DNA from 2 places in the Priestia aryabhattai genome. Region 1 is predicted to be linked to the other one. Evidence: a T-box and tRNA genes for the amino acid it is inferred to sense, from the RefSeq annotation. Region 1 holds a T-box; the other holds one or more tRNA genes.
The links. The T-box of region 1 lies ahead of serS (serine--tRNA ligase). A T-box ahead of a tRNA ligase gene usually reads a tRNA of that ligase, here a tRNA-Ser.

Region 1 (9,737 bases):
ATCATGAATGTTTGAAAAACACGTTTCCCTAATAGGGAAACGTGTTTTTTATGCCATTAATCATGAATGTAACAGTACTTCTTTATCTATTTTTTTAAATTTTAGTATGATAAAATTACATTTATGTGAGTTTACGTTTGGAGGGTATAGAGTGAGAAACGCATTACAGAAACAATTAATTTGTGTCATTGCTGTTATGTTAATGGCCAGCGTATTTTTTGTCTCTACACAAGCATCAGCTGCTTCTAAAACAGATGATATTGGGGTTGAAGCAGATGCAGCCATTTTAGTAGAGGCAAGTACGGGGAAAGTGCTATACGGGAAAAATACGGATGCTTTATTAGGTATTGCAAGCATGACAAAAATGATGACGGAATACCTAGTATTAGAATCCATAAAAGATAAGAAATTATCTTGGGATCAACGTGTGCCAGTTAGTAAATATGCAGCTAAAATTTCTCAGGATTATGGATTATCAAATGTACCATTAATTGAAAACCAAAAATACACGGTAAAAGAATTATATGATGCCATGGCTATTTATTCAGCTAATGGAGCTGCCATTACTTTAGCTGAAGCTGTTAGTGGTTCTGAAGAAGGTTTTATTAAGTTAATGAATAAAACGGCAAAAAAATTAAATATGGGTGAATCAAAATTTGTCAATTCTACAGGTCTTTCTAATTCCTTGTTAAAAGGGATGTATCCAAAAGGAACGAAGGAAGAAGATGAGAACCTTCTATCGGCTCGGGCAGTTGCTACTCTTGCTTATCACTTAATTCATGATTATCCAGAATCTTTGGAAGTAGCTAAAACTCCTTCTAAGATGTTTAGACAAGGACAACAAGGCGAAACAAAAATGAACAATTGGAATAAGATGCTCCCTGGTTTTTCAGCTGCATACAGCGGCGTGGACGGCTTAAAAACTGGCCATACAGATTTTGCAGGTCAATGTTTCACTGGGACTGCAGAGCGTAACGGGGTAAGATACATAACAGTTGTAATGAATGCTAAGGAAAACGGCAAGTCTACGGAAGCTGCTCGTTTTTCCCAAACGAAAAAGATATTAGATTACGCTTTTAGTCATTTTCAGTTAAAAGAAGTAGTGCCTGCTAACGGCGAGATTAAAGGGCACGAAACAATTGACATTGCTAAAGGAAAATCAAAAGAAGCTTCCGTTTCTCCAAAAGATTCGGTAAAGATTATTACCGAAAAAGGTCAAAAAGATCATACTAAAATCAACTTTAAGTTAAACGATAAAGTTGTGAACGATCAAAAAGTTGTAGCTCCTATTAAAAAAGGAGAAATGGTTGCTTATGTTAGTGCAACAAACAGCAATCTCAAAGATCTAGGCTATGTAGGAGGCCAAACTACAGATAGCATGACGCCGGTTGTGACAAACGAATCTGTTGAAAAAGCTGGATGGTTCTCTCTAGCTACCCGCAGCATCGGTAACTTCTTTAGCAATATTTGGATGAATGCTGCAAATACAGTGAATAACTGGTTTTAATGATAACTCAAGAGAAAGAAGAGATACTACAAGAGAGTATCTCTTTTTTTATTTTTAGATTTGTTTCTATATAATCTATAAATTAGATAGGAATTTTCCGAAAAATGCGGTAGAATAGACACTAAGTTTTGAATTTTGTATATACACTAAAAATTATTGTGAAACACTTGATACAGGAGGAAGACAAACATGAATAACATTACAGGTACTGATCGTGTAAAACGAGGAATGGCGGAAATGCAAAAAGGTGGCGTTATCATGGACGTTATCAATGCAGAACAAGCAAAAATTGCAGAAGCAGCAGGTGCTGTTGCCGTTATGGCATTAGAGCGTGTTCCAGCTGATATCCGTGCAGCAGGCGGCGTGTCTCGTATGGCAGACCCAACAATTGTTGAAGAAGTGATGAATGCTGTGTCCATTCCAGTTATGGCAAAAGCTCGTATTGGCCATATTGTTGAAGCACGCGTGCTAGAAGCGATGGGGGTAGACTACATCGATGAAAGTGAAGTGTTGACTCCAGCTGATGAGGAGTTTCATTTAAATAAAAATACATTTACGGTTCCATTTGTGTGCGGTTGTCGTGATCTTGGCGAAGCATCTCGTCGTATTGCTGAAGGAGCAGCAATGCTTCGTACAAAAGGCGAACCAGGGACAGGAAACATCGTGGAAGCAGTGCGTCATATGCGCCAAGTAAACGCTCAAGTACGTAAAGTTGTGGGCATGGACGAAGATGAGTTAATGACAGAGGCAAAACTATTAGGTGCGCCTTATGAGTTATTACTGCAAATTAAACGTGAAGGCCGCTTACCGGTTGTAAACTTTGCAGCAGGCGGTGTAGCAACACCAGCTGATGCCGCGTTAATGATGCAACTTGGAGCAGACGGTGTGTTCGTTGGTTCAGGAATCTTTAAATCAGACAACCCTGAAAAATTTGCTCGTGCAATCGTCGAAGCAACAACACATTATCAAGACTATGAACTCATTGCAAACTTGTCAAAAGGATTAGGAAGTGCAATGAAAGGGATTGAAATTTCATCATTATTACCAGAAAACCGCATGCAAGAGCGTGGGTGGTAATTTAAAGGGAGTTTTGACAAAATGGTAAAAGTAGGCGTATTAGGGTTACAAGGTGCCTTTCGCGAGCATGCACAAGCATTAGAAGCAGCAGGCGCCGAAGCCATTATCATTAAAAAAGTTGAACAGCTAGATAAAGTAGATGGTTTAATCCTACCGGGCGGCGAAAGCACAGCGATGCGTCGTCTGATCGACAAGTATGACTTTATGGAACCTCTTCGCCAGTTTGCACAAGCAGGTAAACCGGTGTTTGGTACGTGTGCGGGTTTAATTTTACTTGCAGGACAAGTCGTTGACCGTGAAGAGCCCCATTTAGGTGTTATGGATATTACGGTAGCTCGCAACTCATTTGGGCGTCAACGGGATAGCTTTGAAGCTGCCCTAAACATTAAAGATATTGGTGAAGATTTTATAGGCGTATTTATCCGTGCTCCGCATATTGTGGAAGTAGGAGAAAACGTTGAAGTCTTAGCAATGCATAACGACCGAATTGTTGCAGCGAGACAAGGTCAATTCTTGGGGTGTTCGTTTCATCCAGAATTAACAGATGATGCTCGAATGGCTCAGTATTTTGTAGCAATGGTTGAAGAAGCTTCAAAAAAACCTGTATAAATGAATTGCATCTTGTAAAGACTTGTAGTACATTATGATTATTAAAAATGATATTGGTATAAAGCGTTGATAGGAAATAGTAATAAGATTTTTGATTTCAAGAGAGTCGATGGCTGGTGTGAATCGATAATCAATTCTTATGAATCCGTCCTGGAGCAAGCTGTCGAAAAAGTAGTAGGCAGTTTCGGTTCATCCGTTATCTGGTTTAAGAGGAAGGCTTATTTTAGCTTTCAATTAGGGTGGCAACGCGGGTAAACTCTCGTCCCTTTCATGGGGATGAGAGTTTTTATTTTGCCCTTTTATACTAAAGGAGGTACTAAGTATGTTAGATTTAAAATTTTTACGTGCTAATTTTAACGAAGTAAAAGAAAAGCTAAAGTTTCGTGGGGAAGACTTAACGGACTTAGGTCGCTTTGAAGAGTTAGATGCAAAACGTCGTGAGCTAATTGCTCAAACAGAAGAGTTAAAAAGCAAGCGAAATGAAGTATCACAGCAAATTGCACAATTGAAGCGTGAAAAACAAGATGCTGATCATTTAATCGTTGAAATGCGTAAAGTAGGAGACCGCGTAAAGCAATTGGATGAAGAGCTTCGCAGCGTTGAAGAAGAGTTAGAACTATTGTTGCTTTCAATTCCTAACGTTCCACATGAAAGTACGCCTGTAGGTGAAACTGAAGATGATAACGTAGAAGTTCGTAAATGGGGAGAAATTAAACAATTTAATTTTGAACCAAAACCGCATTGGGATTTAGGAACAGATTTAAATATTTTAGATTTTGAAAGAGCTTCGAAAGTAACGGGAAGTCGCTTTGTATTTTATAAAGGTTTAGGTGCAAGGTTAGAACGTGCTCTTATTAACTTTATGATGGATTTACATATGGATGAGCATGGTTATGAAGAAATTCTTCCTCCATATATGGTAAATCGTATGAGCATGACAGGAACAGGGCAACTTCCTAAATTTGAAGAGGATGCATTCAAAATTAAAGAAGAAGATTATTTCTTAATTCCTACAGCTGAAGTACCAGTTACAAATTTACATCGTGATGAAATTTTAAACGGAGACCAGCTTCCAATTGCTTATACAGCGTATAGTGCTTGCTTCCGCTCAGAAGCAGGCTCTGCAGGAAGAGATACACGTGGTCTTATTCGTCAGCATCAGTTTAATAAAGTAGAGCTTGTTCGCTTTGTTAAGCCAGAAGATTCTTATGATGAATTAGAAAAATTAACGGGCCATGCTGAAAAGGTTCTTCAACTATTAGGTTTACCTTACCGAGTTCTAAGCATGTGTACAGCTGATTTAGGTTTCACAGCAGCCAAAAAGTATGATATTGAAGTTTGGATTCCAAGTTATGAAACGTACCGTGAAATTTCTTCTTGTTCAAACTTTGAAAGCTTCCAAGCTCGCCGTGCTAATATTCGCTTCCGACGCGATACAAAAGCAAAATCAGAACATGTTCATACACTAAACGGTTCTGGCTTGGCAATTGGCCGTACGGTAGCTGCAATTTTAGAAAACTACCAGCAGGAAGATGGATCAATTCAAATTCCAGAAGTGCTGCGTCCATATATGGGAAACAAAGAATTTATTTCTAAATAAAAGTAGAAGATGTTCATTAAGGTAATTCTTAATGAGCATCTTTTGAAAAAAATTAATAAAAGAGTTGACTTCACGATTTGTATATGATAAATTAATACTTGTCGATACGGAGGAATACCCAAGTCCGGCTGAAGGGATCGGTCTTGAAAACCGACAGGGGTGTTAAAGCCCGCGGGGGTTCGAATCCCTCTTCCTCCGCCATATTTGACTTATAATGCAATTAACATAGCGCGATAAATTGGAGATTGGAAAACCGTTACTTATAAGTAACGGTTTTTTATTTGTTAAAAATGCCGCTTTAATAGATAAAGCGGCATTTTTTTATAGATGACGACGTTTTAACTTTTCATTATGTTGTAAAAAGCGACCAACTTTTTCAACAATTGATTCAATTGAATCAGGATCCTTGATAAGGTCATATTCTCTAATATCTAAACGAAGAATAGGGCAAGCCGTAAAGTTATTAATCCAATCTTCATATCGGGCGTGCATCTCTTTCCAATAATCAAGCGGCGTTTGTTGTTCCATTGGTCGCCCTCTTTCTTGAATGCGGTCTACAATATCTTCAAAGCTGCCCTCTAAATAAATTAGTAGGTCCGGATGAGGGAAATATGGAGTCATAACCATTGCATCGAACAAACTTGTATATGTCTCATAGTCTACTTTGGACATAGTTCCTTTTTCAAAATGCATCTTAGCAAAGATACCAGTATCTTCGTAAATAGATCTGTCTTGGATGAAGCCGCCGCCATACTCAAAAATTTTCTTTTGTTCTTTAAAGCGTTCCGCTAGAAAATATACTTGTAGGTGAAAGCTCCAACGTTCAAAATCCCCATAAAATTTGTCTAGGTAAGGGTTGGAATCTACTTTTTCAAACGATGTGCGAAATTGGAGAGCATCAGCCAATGATTGAGTCATCGTAGATTTCCCAACTCCAACTGTACCCGCTATCGTCAACACAGCATCATTAGGAATGTTGTATTTCGATCGTAAGTTTATCATTACATACTCCTTTTTAACATACTCTCTTGAACCTCTGATAAGATTCTATTTAAGTGTTGTTTATTTTGTACAAAATCTATTTCATCACCGTTGTAACGCAAAATAGTTACATTAGGGTTATTTTGTTCAAACGCCGTCATAGCTTTTTCATAATCATCACTTAGCCTCGCAAGGTAATGAGGATCGATGTTTCGTTCAATTTCTCTTCCTCGCATTTTAATGCGCTTTAACAAAGTATCTAAACTTGCATTTAAATAAATAATAATATTCGGAGCTGGCATATCAGCCGTTAAGATGTGGAAAATTTGTACATACTTTTTATACTGTTCATCTTTTAACGTTTGCTCAGCGAAAATCATGTTTTTCATAATATGATAATCTGCTACAACAGGTTTTTTATAAGATAAGAACCCTTTTTGAATATCCTCCAACTGCTTGTATCGATTGCATAGAAAAAACATTTCTGTTTGAAAACTCCACTCTTCGATGTTCTCATAAAATTTCCCGAGAAATGGATTTTCATCTACGATTTCTTTTAAAAGTTCGAATTGAAATGCTTGCGCAATCTCTTTAGCTAAAGAGGTTTTTCCGACACCGATGGGTCCTTCTACTGAAATAAAAGGTGTGCCTTGCATTCATTTGCCTCCTTCATGACCACTCGTTCAAAAAAAACAGACAAAAAATATTTTAACATAGAGAAGGAGAATAAGGGGAAAAGAAATTTCTTTCAGCAAGAAGAATAACAAAAAGCCTACTGTTAACAGTAAGCTTTCCCTATTTATTGCTGTGTCAGTCTTTTTGTAATTTTGAAGTTGTCTTCAATCAAGAGCCAGTTTTGCGGGAAATCTAAGCCTAGTTTCCAGTAGGCCATTCCTCTAAGTTTTAATTCTTTAATTAAATCAAACTTGGCTTGAATAGACCTAGCGTCTTCAAACCATACTTCGTGGGTACGCTGCTGTTCATCTTTATACCGGAAGAAAGGAGCTTGTGCTTTATTGTCGTATTGAATAGCTACTTTATATCGAGCTGCCAACTCAATAGCTCGTTGAGGACTAATAGCTTTGGCATATTCTCCTCCTGGCTTGTAAGGAAGTGTCCAATCGTAACCGTATAGGTTTTGGCCCATGATAATTTTTGAACTAGGTATTTCAGATACTGCATATTCTAGAACATCACGTACGGGACCAATAGGAGAAACGGCCATGGGAGGCCCGCCGCTATATCCCCATTCATATGTCATCGGAACAACGAAGTTAGCAATCTCTCCAATGGCTTTATAATCATGTGCTTCATACCATTTGCCTTTTTGATCCCGACTTGTCTTCGGAGCTAAAGCGACAGACATAAGAAGTTGCTCATCTTGAAGACGCTTTTTTGCTTTCTGTAAAAAAGCAATATAGGCTTCTTTATCTGCCGGACGCAAAAATTCGAAGTCAAAGTGAATGTCTCTGAAACTTTGTTCTTTCGCTGCTTTTACAATATTGTTTAAGAGCGTATCTTGAACGTCTTTATTATTTAAAATTGCTCGGCCGACTTCGTCACTGAATGCGCCATTTTCAATATTAGCTAATACCATTAAGAAAATAACGTCATTTTCTTTAGCAATAGAACCTAAATTATTGAGTGGAGGTGCCTTTAGCGAACCGTCTTTTTGCACTTCGAAGTTCGCTGGTCCGAGATAGGTAAGGTATTTTGCATTTTGATTAATCATTTCTTCTGTTTGAGGCGTGATTTTTCGATTGCTTGTTTCAACATACCCTAAAAACTCACCGTTTCTTTTGTTTGGGGAAGGAGGAATTAAAATGCGGCGGCCAGGTGTTAAGGGTGCTGTAACTGAAACATTGTTTGCATTGGCAATAGCCTGATAGCTAACGCCTAATTTTCTTCCTATCTTCCATATAGTGTCCCCAGATTTTACTGTGTAGTAAGTACCATTGATTGGAATAACCATAGATTGGCCGATGACGAGTTGATTTGGATTAGGTAATTCATTTGCTCTTATAATTTTTCCTGCTTCAATGCGAAACTGTTTTGCAATACTATATATACTGTCTCCTGCTTTAACAGTGTAAATTTGCATAATAAAAAGCCTCCATTTCATATGACTTACTTTCATCATATGAGAAGGCTTTTTACTTAATTCATCAACTCAGTATGTTTGCAAATACGAGCATTTAATACGTTATGCATCATTCTCAAAGCAAAGATATTGTCTTCATTTGCGTTTGAAGCAATACAATCTTCAGGAACAATTAAGTTATACTCACGCATATAAGCATCGTTAGCTGAAAAAAGTACGCATATATTTCCCGCAATTCCTGTTAAAATAAGTGTATGCACATCGAGCTGTGATAGCAAAATATTTAAAGCTGTGCCATAGAAGATAGAATGCTTTGGTTTAATTAAAAAGTAATCAGCATTTTGTGGTGAAATGTGATGTAGAACGGGTGAACTTATCTCATTTGTACAGTGGGTTAAAATGGTTTCTAAGTTTGCTTGCCATAGCTTATAGTGGTCATTGACATAGATAATAGGGATTTGTTGAGACGAGGCATACTGTTTTAATTTGGCGATGTTTTGAGCAATTGTTAAAGATTTTTCAGCAAGTACTTTGCCGTTTTTAAATTGAAAATCGTTTAGCATATCAATAATAATTAAAGCAGTTTTAGCGTTCTTCACACACGGTCTCTCCTTTTCCTAATGTACATAGTAAGTAGTTTGACTCAGAAAAAATATAATATGTAAGGTTGGATAAAAAGTGTTAAATGATGAAAAGTATATGAGGTTGGCAATCGATGAAGCATTAAAAGCCAAAGATAAATTAGAAGTTCCGATTGGAGCGGTTATTGTTCAAAATGATGAGGTGATTGCTTCAGCTTACAACTTACGAGAAACAGAACAGCGATCAGTTGCTCATGCGGAACTTTTAGCTATTGATGAAGCGTGTAAGAAACTAGGGACATGGAGATTGGAAGACGCTACGTTATATGTCACCTTAGAACCATGTCCGATGTGTGCAGGTGCTATTGTATTATCAAGAGTGAAAAGAGTTGTGTTTGGCGCTTATGATCCTAAAGGTGGCTGCGCGGGAACATTGTTAAACTTATTGGAATTTGAAAAGTTTAATCATCAAGCAGAAGTAGTAGGAGGTACGCTAGAAGAAGAATGCGGAAGTCTCTTAACGACCTTCTTCCGTGAGTTACGTCAACGAAAAAAGGCTGGAAAATAGCGCTAAAAAAGTAAGTTTTCTATAGCGGTTGCATTTTTGAATGAAAAGACGTATACTTGTAAATGCATCAACTTGATGCCCAAACTATTGGTTTCAACTTTGCCGTGCTAAGCGGGGAGGTAGCGGTGCCCTGTACTCGCAATCCGCTCTAGCGAGGCCGAATTCCTTCTTGAGGTTAGCTCATCTTAGGGTCTTGCCTTAAGTAAGTGGTGTTGACGTTTGGGTCCTATGCAATGGGAATCTGTGAACCCTGTCAGGTCCGGAAGGAAGCAGCAGTAAGCAGAACCTCTCATGTGCCATGGGGTCGCCTGAACCGAGCTAACTGCTTAAGTAACGCCTGGGGTGGCTAATCGACGGAAGGTGCACGGCAGTTATATACATAAGTTTAGTCTACTCTGTTGGAGTAGGCTTTTTATTTTATCTCTCACTATTTTGAAAAAAAACCTCATAATACGCTATAATGATAACTAATGAATTATATTAAAAGGAGAGGATGTAGTGGCATATCAGGCTCTGTACCGTGTATACCGTCCTCAAAGCTTTAACGACGTAGTCGGTCAACAACATATTATCAAAACACTTCAAAATGCCCTTGTCCAAGAAAAATTTTCGCATGCGTATTTATTTTCTGGGCCTCGAGGGACAGGAAAGACAACTGCTGCTAAAATTTTAGCGAAAGCCGTTAACTGTGAAAAAGCACCCGTTGCTGAACC
Region 2 (9,737 bases), on a different contig from region 1:
CTGCTACCGAGCATTCAAAAATCGCTTCACTTAAGCGGAGTTCAAACCAGTTTGATACTGAGTGCATTTTCGATTCCAGCTGCATTGTGTATTCCTGCTGTGGGGATTTTATCAGACCGATATGGGCGTAAAAAGTTAATTATGTATTCGCTCATCATGATGATAATCGGTAGTTTTGTCGCTGCTAGTAGCGCTTCGTTCTCTTCTGGAAGTTTTGCTGTGTTGATGGCTGGCAGAGTGATTCAAGGGATTGGAGCTGCTGGTACTACAACGTTGGCAATGGCATTAACTGGAGATGTATTTATAGGGGAAAAAAGAGCAAAAGTCCTCGGGATTTTAGAAGTGTATAACGGAGCTGGAAAAGTGGTTGCGCCTATAATCGGAGCATCGGCAGCACTCGTTGTATGGTATGCCGCATTTTTTGTTTATCCTTTAGTTGCAGGCGCTGCTTTAGTAGGTATAGTCATCTATGTGAGAGAAGGGAAAATAGGTTCGGATTCAGTATCTGTCCGAGAATATTTAAAGAGAGCCATTCAGATTGTCTATGATAAAAGAAAATCGCTTTTTCCTTTATTTTTTGTCGGGGGATTGGGGTTGTTTTTATTATTTGGCATTTTATATTACTTATCTTTTTTAATAGAGGAAACGTATCATATAGACGGTTTTTTAAAAGGAACCGCTTTTTTATTTCCTCTTGGCGCGATGACGCTCGTTTCTTATTGGACCGGTCAGCGAATCAAAACAGATGTAGAGCTCATGAAAAAATTAATGATAGTAGGAATGATTCTTTTATTCGTGATGTTTGGAGTATTAACAATTATTTACACGCTTCCTATTTTGATGTTTTGTTTGACAGTCGCCTTTGGCGGCTTAGGATTTGTTCTTCCGTGCATTAATATGATGATTACTTCAGCGGCTTCAGACGAAGAAAGAGGGTTTATTGTATCCATTTATGGAACGGTGAGATTTTTAGGAGTAGCATTAGGGCCTGTTATTTTTGAAATGTGGATGCATAATGAAAGGCTGATGTTTATTTATAGCTTTATCCTGCTCGCAGCAGGAGGTTTATGGGTTTTGTATCAGTTGAAAATTCTTTCTTCTGCAATGGTAAGAAAAAAAGTTGTACAGAAATAAAGAGGCTGGGACAAAAGTATTTTAGTTGAAGGAAGCTCCGAACAAATTTGATTCTTGATCAAGAATCAAATTCGTTCGGATTTTTTCATTGGTAGGGTGAACATAGGTTTCTTGTATGTAGGTGCTTCTAGCTGTTGATTGGAGGGCAAGGCGAAGACTCCTGCGGGAGAAGCGGAATAGGTGAGACCCCGCAGGAGCGTGAGCGACGAGGAGGCTCATCGGCCGCCCGCGGAAAGCGAAGTCTTGCACGGAAATCAACAGCGGTGGAACAAGCGATCCCTACTAGCTCATTTATCCAATTTGTTCGTCTTTAGATTGGATTGATTTTGTTAGGTCTCAATCTCTTTATTAGGCTTTACGTTTTTTCTTATAGGAAGCCCTATGATAAGCAACAAGTAAATGAAGAATGTTCCTATCCAGTAAAGAGAGCTATGTGTTGCTAGAGACAAGGAAAAAGCTTCAAATAGCGTATAGATCAACGTGAAGGCTACCATACTATAAGCGCTCAGTGCCCATAGCTGTTTGAAAGGCAGCTGCTTTTTAGTAATGAGCCCAATCAGTTTTCCAAGGTAAGCGAGGCAGGTAATGAAAAGAAAGTTTAGTCCAGATGTTAATACGTACAGTAAAAGCATAGAGATAGGGACCAGTATGTATAAAGAAGATTTTTGTTCGTGTAGCAAGTTTAACAGTTCATTTTTCTCTTTATGATGCCAATTTAATAAATCATATGAATACGTTTGTGTTTGTGAATTAGTCGTGATGTAAATTCCATCCTTTAAAAAACCAATCGCATGAGCAGAAGAATGAAACTGTTCAATAGATTGTGAGGAATTTAAGATAAAAGCAGTACCGTTTACTTTTTTTGTGAAAGGCTGACTTGACGTAAGCCGCGAATTTGAAATAGAAAAAGAAGAAACAGATTTCGGAAGATCTGTAGTAGCGATATGATAGCCGTTTACAATCGTCAAAGTCATAAAGAAAAATGTAGGCAGCAAAGAAATAAGTGTTAAAAACAACACAAAGCCAATCGTCTTATTCGTATGCTCAAAGCGAAGCGACCTTATTTTTTGGAAGGAAGTAAAACTCCATGCCATCTTTTTCAGCATGCTCATTGTAAAGCCTCCTACTATTAAAAATTCTGATTATACCTTATTTTATAGCGAAAATTTAAGGTTTACAATAGATTTTAGAAACCGTTCCCAATTACAATGATGCCATGGAGCGTTTTGTCAAAAGCACATCTTATGCTTAAATAAACGTATATGTACAGGTTTTGCTGTCATTGTTTTTGAGGATATTACCGGCAGCTTGAGGACCGTGCTGTTAATATTGCAGAAGTGCCACTCGAAAATCGTTATCTGAAGACGTATTCGAAAGTAAAATAAAGGAAGGTCTCGTGGTGCAAGGTCTTTCTTTATAGGAGTAGTTATTGTATGATAAATAGTAATAATAAAAAGGATAGGTGCGGGCATGGCTATTTTATGTTGGGCATTAATTATCATTAGCTTTGTTGTATCGTTTGTTGGGTTGGTTTACCCCATCATCCCAAGCGTGCTATTTGTAGCTCTAGGGTTTGTTATATACGGTTTGTTTTATGATTTTAGTTCCTATAGCTGGTTATTTTGGGTGATACAAGGATTGTTAGTTATAGCGCTTTTTTTAGCAGACTATATAGCCAATATTATCGGTGTAAAAAAATTCGGAGGTACTAAAGCAGGTGTGTGGGGAAGTACAGTTGGGCTGCTTGTTGGGCCGTTTATCATCCCGGGATTTGGAATTATTTTAGGTCCGTTTATCGGAGCGGTCGTGGGAGAACTGATTGTTCATCGAACAACGATTAGCAACGCAGTGAAAATTGGAGTAGGTTCGGTTATTGGGTTTTTTAGTGGCGCTATCTCAAAAGGATTTATTCAACTTTTGATGATTGCATATTTTTTATACGCTGTTTTAAAATAATATATTGACTTTAGGCTAGAAACATGTTAAATTTTTAATGTCGCTAGTAAATGTTATATTGTTCCACAGTAGCTCAGTGGTAGAGCAATCGGCTGTTAACCGATCGGTCGTAGGTTCGAGTCCTACCTGTGGAGCCATGGCGGTGTAGCTCAGCTGGCTAGAGCGTACGGTTCATACCCGTGAGGTCGGGGGTTCGATCCCCTCCGCCGCTATTTCTCAATTTACATTTGTGATATACATAATTCATATTGTTCCACAGTAGCTCAGTGGTAGAGCAATCGGCTGTTAACCGATCGGTCGTAGGTTCGAGTCCTACCTGTGGAGCCATGGGGACCCTTAGCTCAGCTGGTTAGAGCAGACGGCTCATAACCGTCCGGTCGCAGGTTCGAGTCCTGCAGGGTCCACCATTTATACGGTTGGAGGAATACCCAAGTCCGGCTGAAGGGATCGGTCTTGAAAACCGACAGGGGTGTTAAAGCCCGCGGGGGTTCGAATCCCTCTTCCTCCGCCATACTATTGTCTATTCAAAGCTTCTTTTAAGAAAAAGAAGCTTTTTTATGTTTAAAAGAATAGTGAATGGGAATTAGGTAAATATAAATCATGGATTAAGTACTTTTTATTTGAAACAGTAGGGTAAATTTGCTAATCTAAATGTATACGGTGCTTTTGCGCCAAAATGCTTACATATTTTGAAGGAGGAATTATTCATGGCTTACAAATTACCAGAACTACCTTATGCATACGATGCACTGGAACCACATATCGACAAAGAAACAATGAATATTCACCACACAAAACATCACAACACATATGTTACAAACCTAAACGCTGCTGTTGAAGGCAAATCGGATCTAGAAAGCAAAAGTATTGAAGAGTTAATTTCAAACTTAGATGCTGTTCCTGAAGATATCCGTACAGCAGTACGCAATAACGGTGGCGGTCATGCGAACCACTCATTATTTTGGACAATCCTTTGCCCTAACGGCGGCGGTGCTCCAACTGGTGAATTAGCAGACGCTATCGCTAGCAAATTCGGCAGCTTTGATCAATTCAAAGAAGAATTTGCAAATGCAGCTAAAACTCGCTTCGGTTCTGGCTGGGCTTGGTTAGTTGTAAACAACGGCGAATTAGAAGTAATAAGCACACCAAACCAAGATAGCCCATTAATGGAAGGCAAAACGCCAATCCTTGGTCTAGACGTTTGGGAACACGCTTACTACTTAAATTACCAAAACCGCCGTCCAGATTACATTTCAGCATTCTTTAATGTTGTAAAATGGGACGAAGTTGCTAAGCGTTACGACGCTGCAAAATAAGTTAAAGACGTATTTAAGAGCCAGTAAAGTAATTATTACCTTTACTGGCTTTTTTGTTTTCCAATTCTTTTACATATCTCCTTTTCTTTTTCACACACTAGGTGTAGAAGAGAAAAGGAGTTTTTTGATATGCCTTTATTAAAAAAAGTAGTTGGAGATGTAGAAGTTAGTAAAGATTTACTTTTGCTTTTAATTATAGGCGGTCTTTATGCCTTGGCTATTTCAATTTCCAATTCGTTTGTTAACATTTATCTGTGGAAACAATCAGGCGAATTTTCGGATCTCGCTATTTATAATTTAGCGGTAGTGGTGCTTCAGCCGCTTACGTTTATTTTAGCAGGTAAATGGGCCAAACGAATTGACCGGGTTGTGGTTTTAAGGTTAGGTGTATCTTTTTTAGCTGTTTTTTATATCGCTGTATTAATCAGTGGAGCTAACGCAGCCGAGTATTTAGTATTGCTTGGTGGACTGCTGGGTATAGGATATGGCTTTTATTGGCTAGCTTTTAATGTGCTAACTTTTGAAATTACAGAACCTGATACAAGAGACTTTTTTAACGGATTTTTAGGAATCTTAAACTCTTTTGCAGGGATGATTGGTCCTTTAGGAGCGGGCTTCGTTATTTCCGCTTTGTATGAATCACTTGGGTATAAAATTGTCTTTGGTGTATCTCTGCTATTATTTATTGGGGCCGTTGTGCTTAGTTTTTTTATTACAAGACGTGCAGCGGAAGGAGTATACAAATTTAAAGAAGTATGGGCTGAACGAAAAGTCAATAAAGATTGGAATCGAATATTGCAAGCTCATTTCTTCCAAGGGTTGCGTGAAGGTACGTTCATTTTTGTTGTATCCGTCATGGTGTTTATTACGACGGGAAGTGAATTAGCTTTAGGGACATATGGACTGGTGAATTCAGCGGTTGCGTTTGTAGGATACTATGTAGCCTCAAGATTTATTAAGCAAAAAAATCGCCTTCGATTTATTTTCACAGGGGGACTCCTTCTCTATGGAGCAGTCTTTTTGCTTATCTTTAACTTATCGTATCCAAAGTTAATTATATATGCTGTTTGTATTGCCATTGCCTATCCTATTTTGTTGGTTCCATTCATTTCTCTAACGTACGATGTGATTGGACGAGCAAAAGACGTTGTTTCAAAAAGAATCGAATACATTGTTGTCAGAGAAGTATTTCTGAATATTGGACGCGTCGTTTCCATCTCTTTATTTTTAATAGCTGTACTGTTTTTTGATGAAGCAAAAAGTATTCCCATTTTATTAGCTATTGTTGGAGCAGGGCATACAATCATTTACTTTTGTGTGAGACATATTTCACAGCCTCTACACAAAAAAGAAACTACGGTTACTCCCCCAGTATTAAATGAAGGAGACGGAGAATCTCCAGCTTAGAGTGTTGTCAGCTCCTTCATTTGTACTATGGAAAATGTCTCGCTTTTCTTTTAGAATAAATACGTTGCGTAAATAGGCACCTGCCAGGTGTCTATTTATTTGCTAAATGTCTGATTTTATGGTGTTATGGTATATATGTTTTATAAAGTGTAGGTGTTGGTATGAAAAAGAAAAAAAGAAGAAAAAGTCACGTGCCTTTTCGTGTGAACTTACTTTTCTTGACCGTATTTGCCCTATTTTCCGTATTAATTTTGCGGTTGGGACTTGTTCAAATTGTGTACGGTGAGAATTACGAACGAGAAGTCGAAAAAACACAGGACGTTACAGTCAGTACGCCTGTTCCCCGAGGGAAAATGTACGATCGTTATAACCGCGTAATTGTAGATAATACCTCTTTAAATACGATTACATATACTCGTTTTCAAGGAAACACAGCTGAAGAAAGGCTACGCATCGCTAAAAAGTTAGCCACTATGATCGATGTTCCTTACACCACAAATGTGATTGATATTCCAGAAAGTAAAAAGAATAAAGATGCTAAAAATGTGGTAAAAATTACAGAACGCGACATGAAGGATTATTGGATTATGCTTCACCCTAAAAAAGCGGAGCAGAAAATTATGCAAGCTGATCGCAAAAAAGTTCAAGACGGTGAAATGACTGATGACGAACTGTATCAACGTCAGTTGGACCGCATCTCTAAAAAAGATTTAGAAGGTTTAAAAGGTGATTTAGAAGTTCTGGCTATTAAGCGTCAAATGGAGGCAGGTTATTCTAACACGCCACAAATTGTTAAAAGCGGTGTGACAAATGAAGAGTATGCCGTTGTAAGTGAGCATTTAGATGAGCTTCCAGGTGTCGATACAACAACGTATTGGGATCGCTCATACCCAGAAAACAGCACTCTCCGTACTTTGCTTGGAAATGTATCCTCTGCCAACGAGGGACTGCCCAAAGATAAAGTGCAGTATTACTTGTCAAGAGGCTATAGCCGAAATGACCAAGTTGGGACGAGCTATTTAGAGAAGCAATACGAAGCTCAGCTCAGCGGTCAAAAAGAAAAAGTCCAGTATGTAACAGATGATAAAGGAAATCTCCTTGATACACTTCAAGTGTCTAAAGGTGAACGCGGCAGTGATTTGGTATTAACCATTGATATGGAGCTTCAAAAAGCAATAGAAAAACAAATTACGGACCAGCTTTTAGCCAAAAAGCAAATGAAAGGAACGCAATTTTTGGACCGTGCTTTTGTGATTATGATGGATCCTCACACAGGAGAAATCTTAACGATGGCAGGTAAAAAATACACCATTGATAAGAAGACTGGAGTGCCTAAAATAGAAGATTTTGCATTAGGAAATATTTCAACATCTTATACAATGGGTTCTGTTGTAAAAGGAGCGACGGTTCTAGCTGGCTTAGATTCAGGAGCTATTAAGCCAAATACAGTGTTAGTCGATGAACCGTTAAAAATTAAAGGAACACCCGTTAAAAAATCAGCTGAGGCTGAAGGATTAGGACCATTAACGTATTCATCAGCGTTAAAATATTCATCCAACGTATTTATGTTTAAAACGGTAATGGCTATGGCTGGATTACAGTACCATAAGAACATGACTTTACCGATTAAACCTGATACATTCAGCGAACTGCGTTCTTACTACAGTCAGTTCGGCTTAGGCGTATCAACAGGCATAGACCTTGATAACGAATCGACAGGTGTCCAAGGCGGAAGCGATATTCCAGGTACGGCGCTTGATTTAGGAATTGGTCAGTATGATACGTACACGCCGCTGCAGCTTGTTCAATATACTTCTGCAATAGCTAATGGAGGATATCGGATCAAGCCGCAGCTAGTAAAAGAAATCCGAAAACCAACGATTAAAACCGATGAAATTGGCGGTACGCAGCATTCATTTGAACCTGATGTGTTAAATCGTATCACGATGAAAGAAGAATACATTAAAGATGTTCAAAATGGCTTTAAGCGCGTTACGCAAGAACAAGGCGGTACAGGATATGCAGCTTTTCATACAGCGAACTATAATCCTGCTGGTAAATCAGGAACGGCACAAGCCTATGAGAAAAACCCAAGCGGAGGAGATCCGATTAAAGTTAATAATTCAAACTTCGTGGCCTTTGCTCCGGCAAATGATCCTGAAATTGCAGTAGCTGTCGTTGTACCATCGGCATTTGTGCCAAGTGCACCAAATACCATTACAAAAGAGCTTGCTCGTTCTGCGCTCGATACGTATTTTGATTTAAAGAAAAAAGGCGAACAAGAAGTAAAAGATCAAGAAGAGAATCAACAGGCTGTCATTGCAAACGACGCCAATTAAAGCACTGATAAAATCAGTGCTTCTTTTTTTATTAAAAATCTTTACATATATGGTTTTTTATTGAATTTAAGAGTCGTAAGAACTAGTTTTTTACCTAAAAAATACGCAGATAGACCTTCGTTTACAAAAGCTTTACATTGAGTTAAAACACAATTAATAGTCGACTATTATTCTGTAAGTGTAAGGGTTAATAGGAAATGATAAAAATAAGGAGAAGCGTTTTGGCTTCTCGTATTTACAATGATAGTAAACAATAGATAGTAAACAATAGATATTAAATAGACATAGAGAGACTTTTATTGTGCTCAAAACGGTTAAAGACGATGAAGGAGGATTATCCAATGGCAATAACAATGGAATTGACTAACAAAGAAAAAGTGAATACTCCGCAAACAAAAGAAATTGTATATAAAACAAAAGGTTTGAATTTATGGTATGGCAACACACATGCCTTAAAAAATATTGATTTAGACATTCATGCTAACGAAGTTACCGCGATCATCGGTCCATCAGGCTGCGGAAAATCAACATATATTAAAACGTTAAATCGTATGGTAGAAATGACCCCAATTGTCCGTACATCAGGTGAAATTGAGTATAGAGGGAAAAATATTTTTGATAAATCGTACCATGTAGAAGAGCTACGGACGCAAGTAGGAATGGTTTTCCAAAAGCCAAATCCGTTCCCGAAATCTATTTATGATAATATTGCGTACGGTCCAAGAATTCATGGCGTTCGCAACAAGAAAAAGCTAGATGAAATTGTTGAAAAAAGTTTACGAGGAGCAGCTATTTGGGACGAAGTTAAAGATCGTTTGAATCAAAATGCGAATGGTTTGTCAGGTGGACAACAGCAGCGTATCTGCATTGCGCGCTGCTTGGCTATTGAACCAGACGTTATTTTAATGGATGAGCCTACTTCTGCACTTGATCCAATTTCAACGTTAAAAGTAGAAGAGTTAGTACAAGAATTAAAGAAAGACTTTAGCATTATTATTGTTACACATAATATGCAGCAAGCGGCACGTATTTCAGATAAAACAGCATTTTTCTTAAATGGAGAAGTGGTAGAGTACGCAGAAACAGATGAAATCTTCTCAATGCCATCTGATAAACGCACAGAAGATTATATTACAGGTCGTTTCGGTTAAGACATACAAGGAGATGGGATGAGTGGTTGTACGCGAAAAGTTTCATGGTGATTTAAAGATATTACGTGAAAAATTATTAGAAATAGGGCGCTTAACGCATGAGGCGCTATCAAAATCAATTGAAGCATTGCAAACAAGCAACGTTGAGCTGGCGCTAGAAATTATCGACGGCGATGCATACGTTGATGATTTAGAAGAAGAAATTAATGACCTAGCTATCTTACTTATTGCAAAGCAACAGCCGGTGGCTATCGATTTAAGACGTATCATTGTGGCAATTAAAATTGCTTCGGATGTTGAGCGTATGGCGGACTTTGCGGTTAACGTAGCAAAATCGGCTATACGAATTGGAAATGAAGAATTAATTAAGCCGTTAGAACATGTGAAGAAAATGCACGATATTTCGATTGAAATGCTGAGTCTTTCGTTAAAAG

Region 2: it encodes a tRNA-Ser, which carries the amino acid that the T-box ahead of serS (serine--tRNA ligase) is inferred to sense. The anticodon was not compared.

The regions. Positions count from the first base shown of each region.
Region 1 covers NZ_JAMBOQ010000020.1:2,663-12,399, forward strand. The annotation lists gene guaB (IMP dehydrogenase) at 1-1, shown strand, start outside; gene M3225_RS28275 (serine hydrolase) at 152-1,507, shown strand; gene pdxS (pyridoxal 5'-phosphate synthase lyase subunit PdxS) at 1,697-2,584, shown strand; gene pdxT (pyridoxal 5'-phosphate synthase glutaminase subunit PdxT) at 2,606-3,193, shown strand; T-box leader at 3,251-3,463, shown strand; gene serS (serine--tRNA ligase) at 3,516-4,793, shown strand; tRNA gene M3225_RS28295 (tRNA-Ser) at 4,902-4,994, shown strand; gene M3225_RS28300 (deoxynucleoside kinase) at 5,115-5,792, opposite strand; gene M3225_RS28305 (deoxynucleoside kinase) at 5,795-6,430, opposite strand; gene M3225_RS28310 (LysM peptidoglycan-binding domain-containing protein) at 6,574-7,875, opposite strand; gene M3225_RS28315 (isochorismatase family cysteine hydrolase) at 7,932-8,474, opposite strand; gene tadA (tRNA adenosine(34) deaminase TadA) at 8,554-9,024, shown strand; RNA gene ffs (signal recognition particle sRNA large type) at 9,127-9,392, shown strand; gene dnaX (DNA polymerase III subunit gamma/tau) at 9,523-9,737, shown strand, end outside.
Region 2 covers NZ_JAMBOQ010000001.1:890,981-900,717, reverse strand. The annotation lists gene M3225_RS04670 (MFS transporter) at 1-1,134, shown strand, start outside; gene M3225_RS04665 (hypothetical protein) at 1,269-1,448, shown strand; gene M3225_RS04660 (DUF1189 domain-containing protein) at 1,464-2,246, opposite strand; gene M3225_RS04655 (DUF456 domain-containing protein) at 2,605-3,090, shown strand; tRNA gene M3225_RS04650 (tRNA-Asn) at 3,153-3,227, shown strand; tRNA gene M3225_RS04645 (tRNA-Met) at 3,229-3,302, shown strand; tRNA gene M3225_RS04640 (tRNA-Asn) at 3,343-3,417, shown strand; tRNA gene M3225_RS04635 (tRNA-Ile) at 3,421-3,497, shown strand; tRNA gene M3225_RS04630 (tRNA-Ser) at 3,509-3,601, shown strand; gene sodA (superoxide dismutase SodA) at 3,798-4,406, shown strand; gene M3225_RS04620 (MFS transporter) at 4,536-5,813, shown strand; gene M3225_RS04615 (peptidoglycan D,D-transpeptidase FtsI family protein) at 5,975-8,152, shown strand; gene pstB (phosphate ABC transporter ATP-binding protein PstB) at 8,506-9,303, shown strand; gene phoU (phosphate signaling complex protein PhoU) at 9,326-9,737, shown strand, end outside.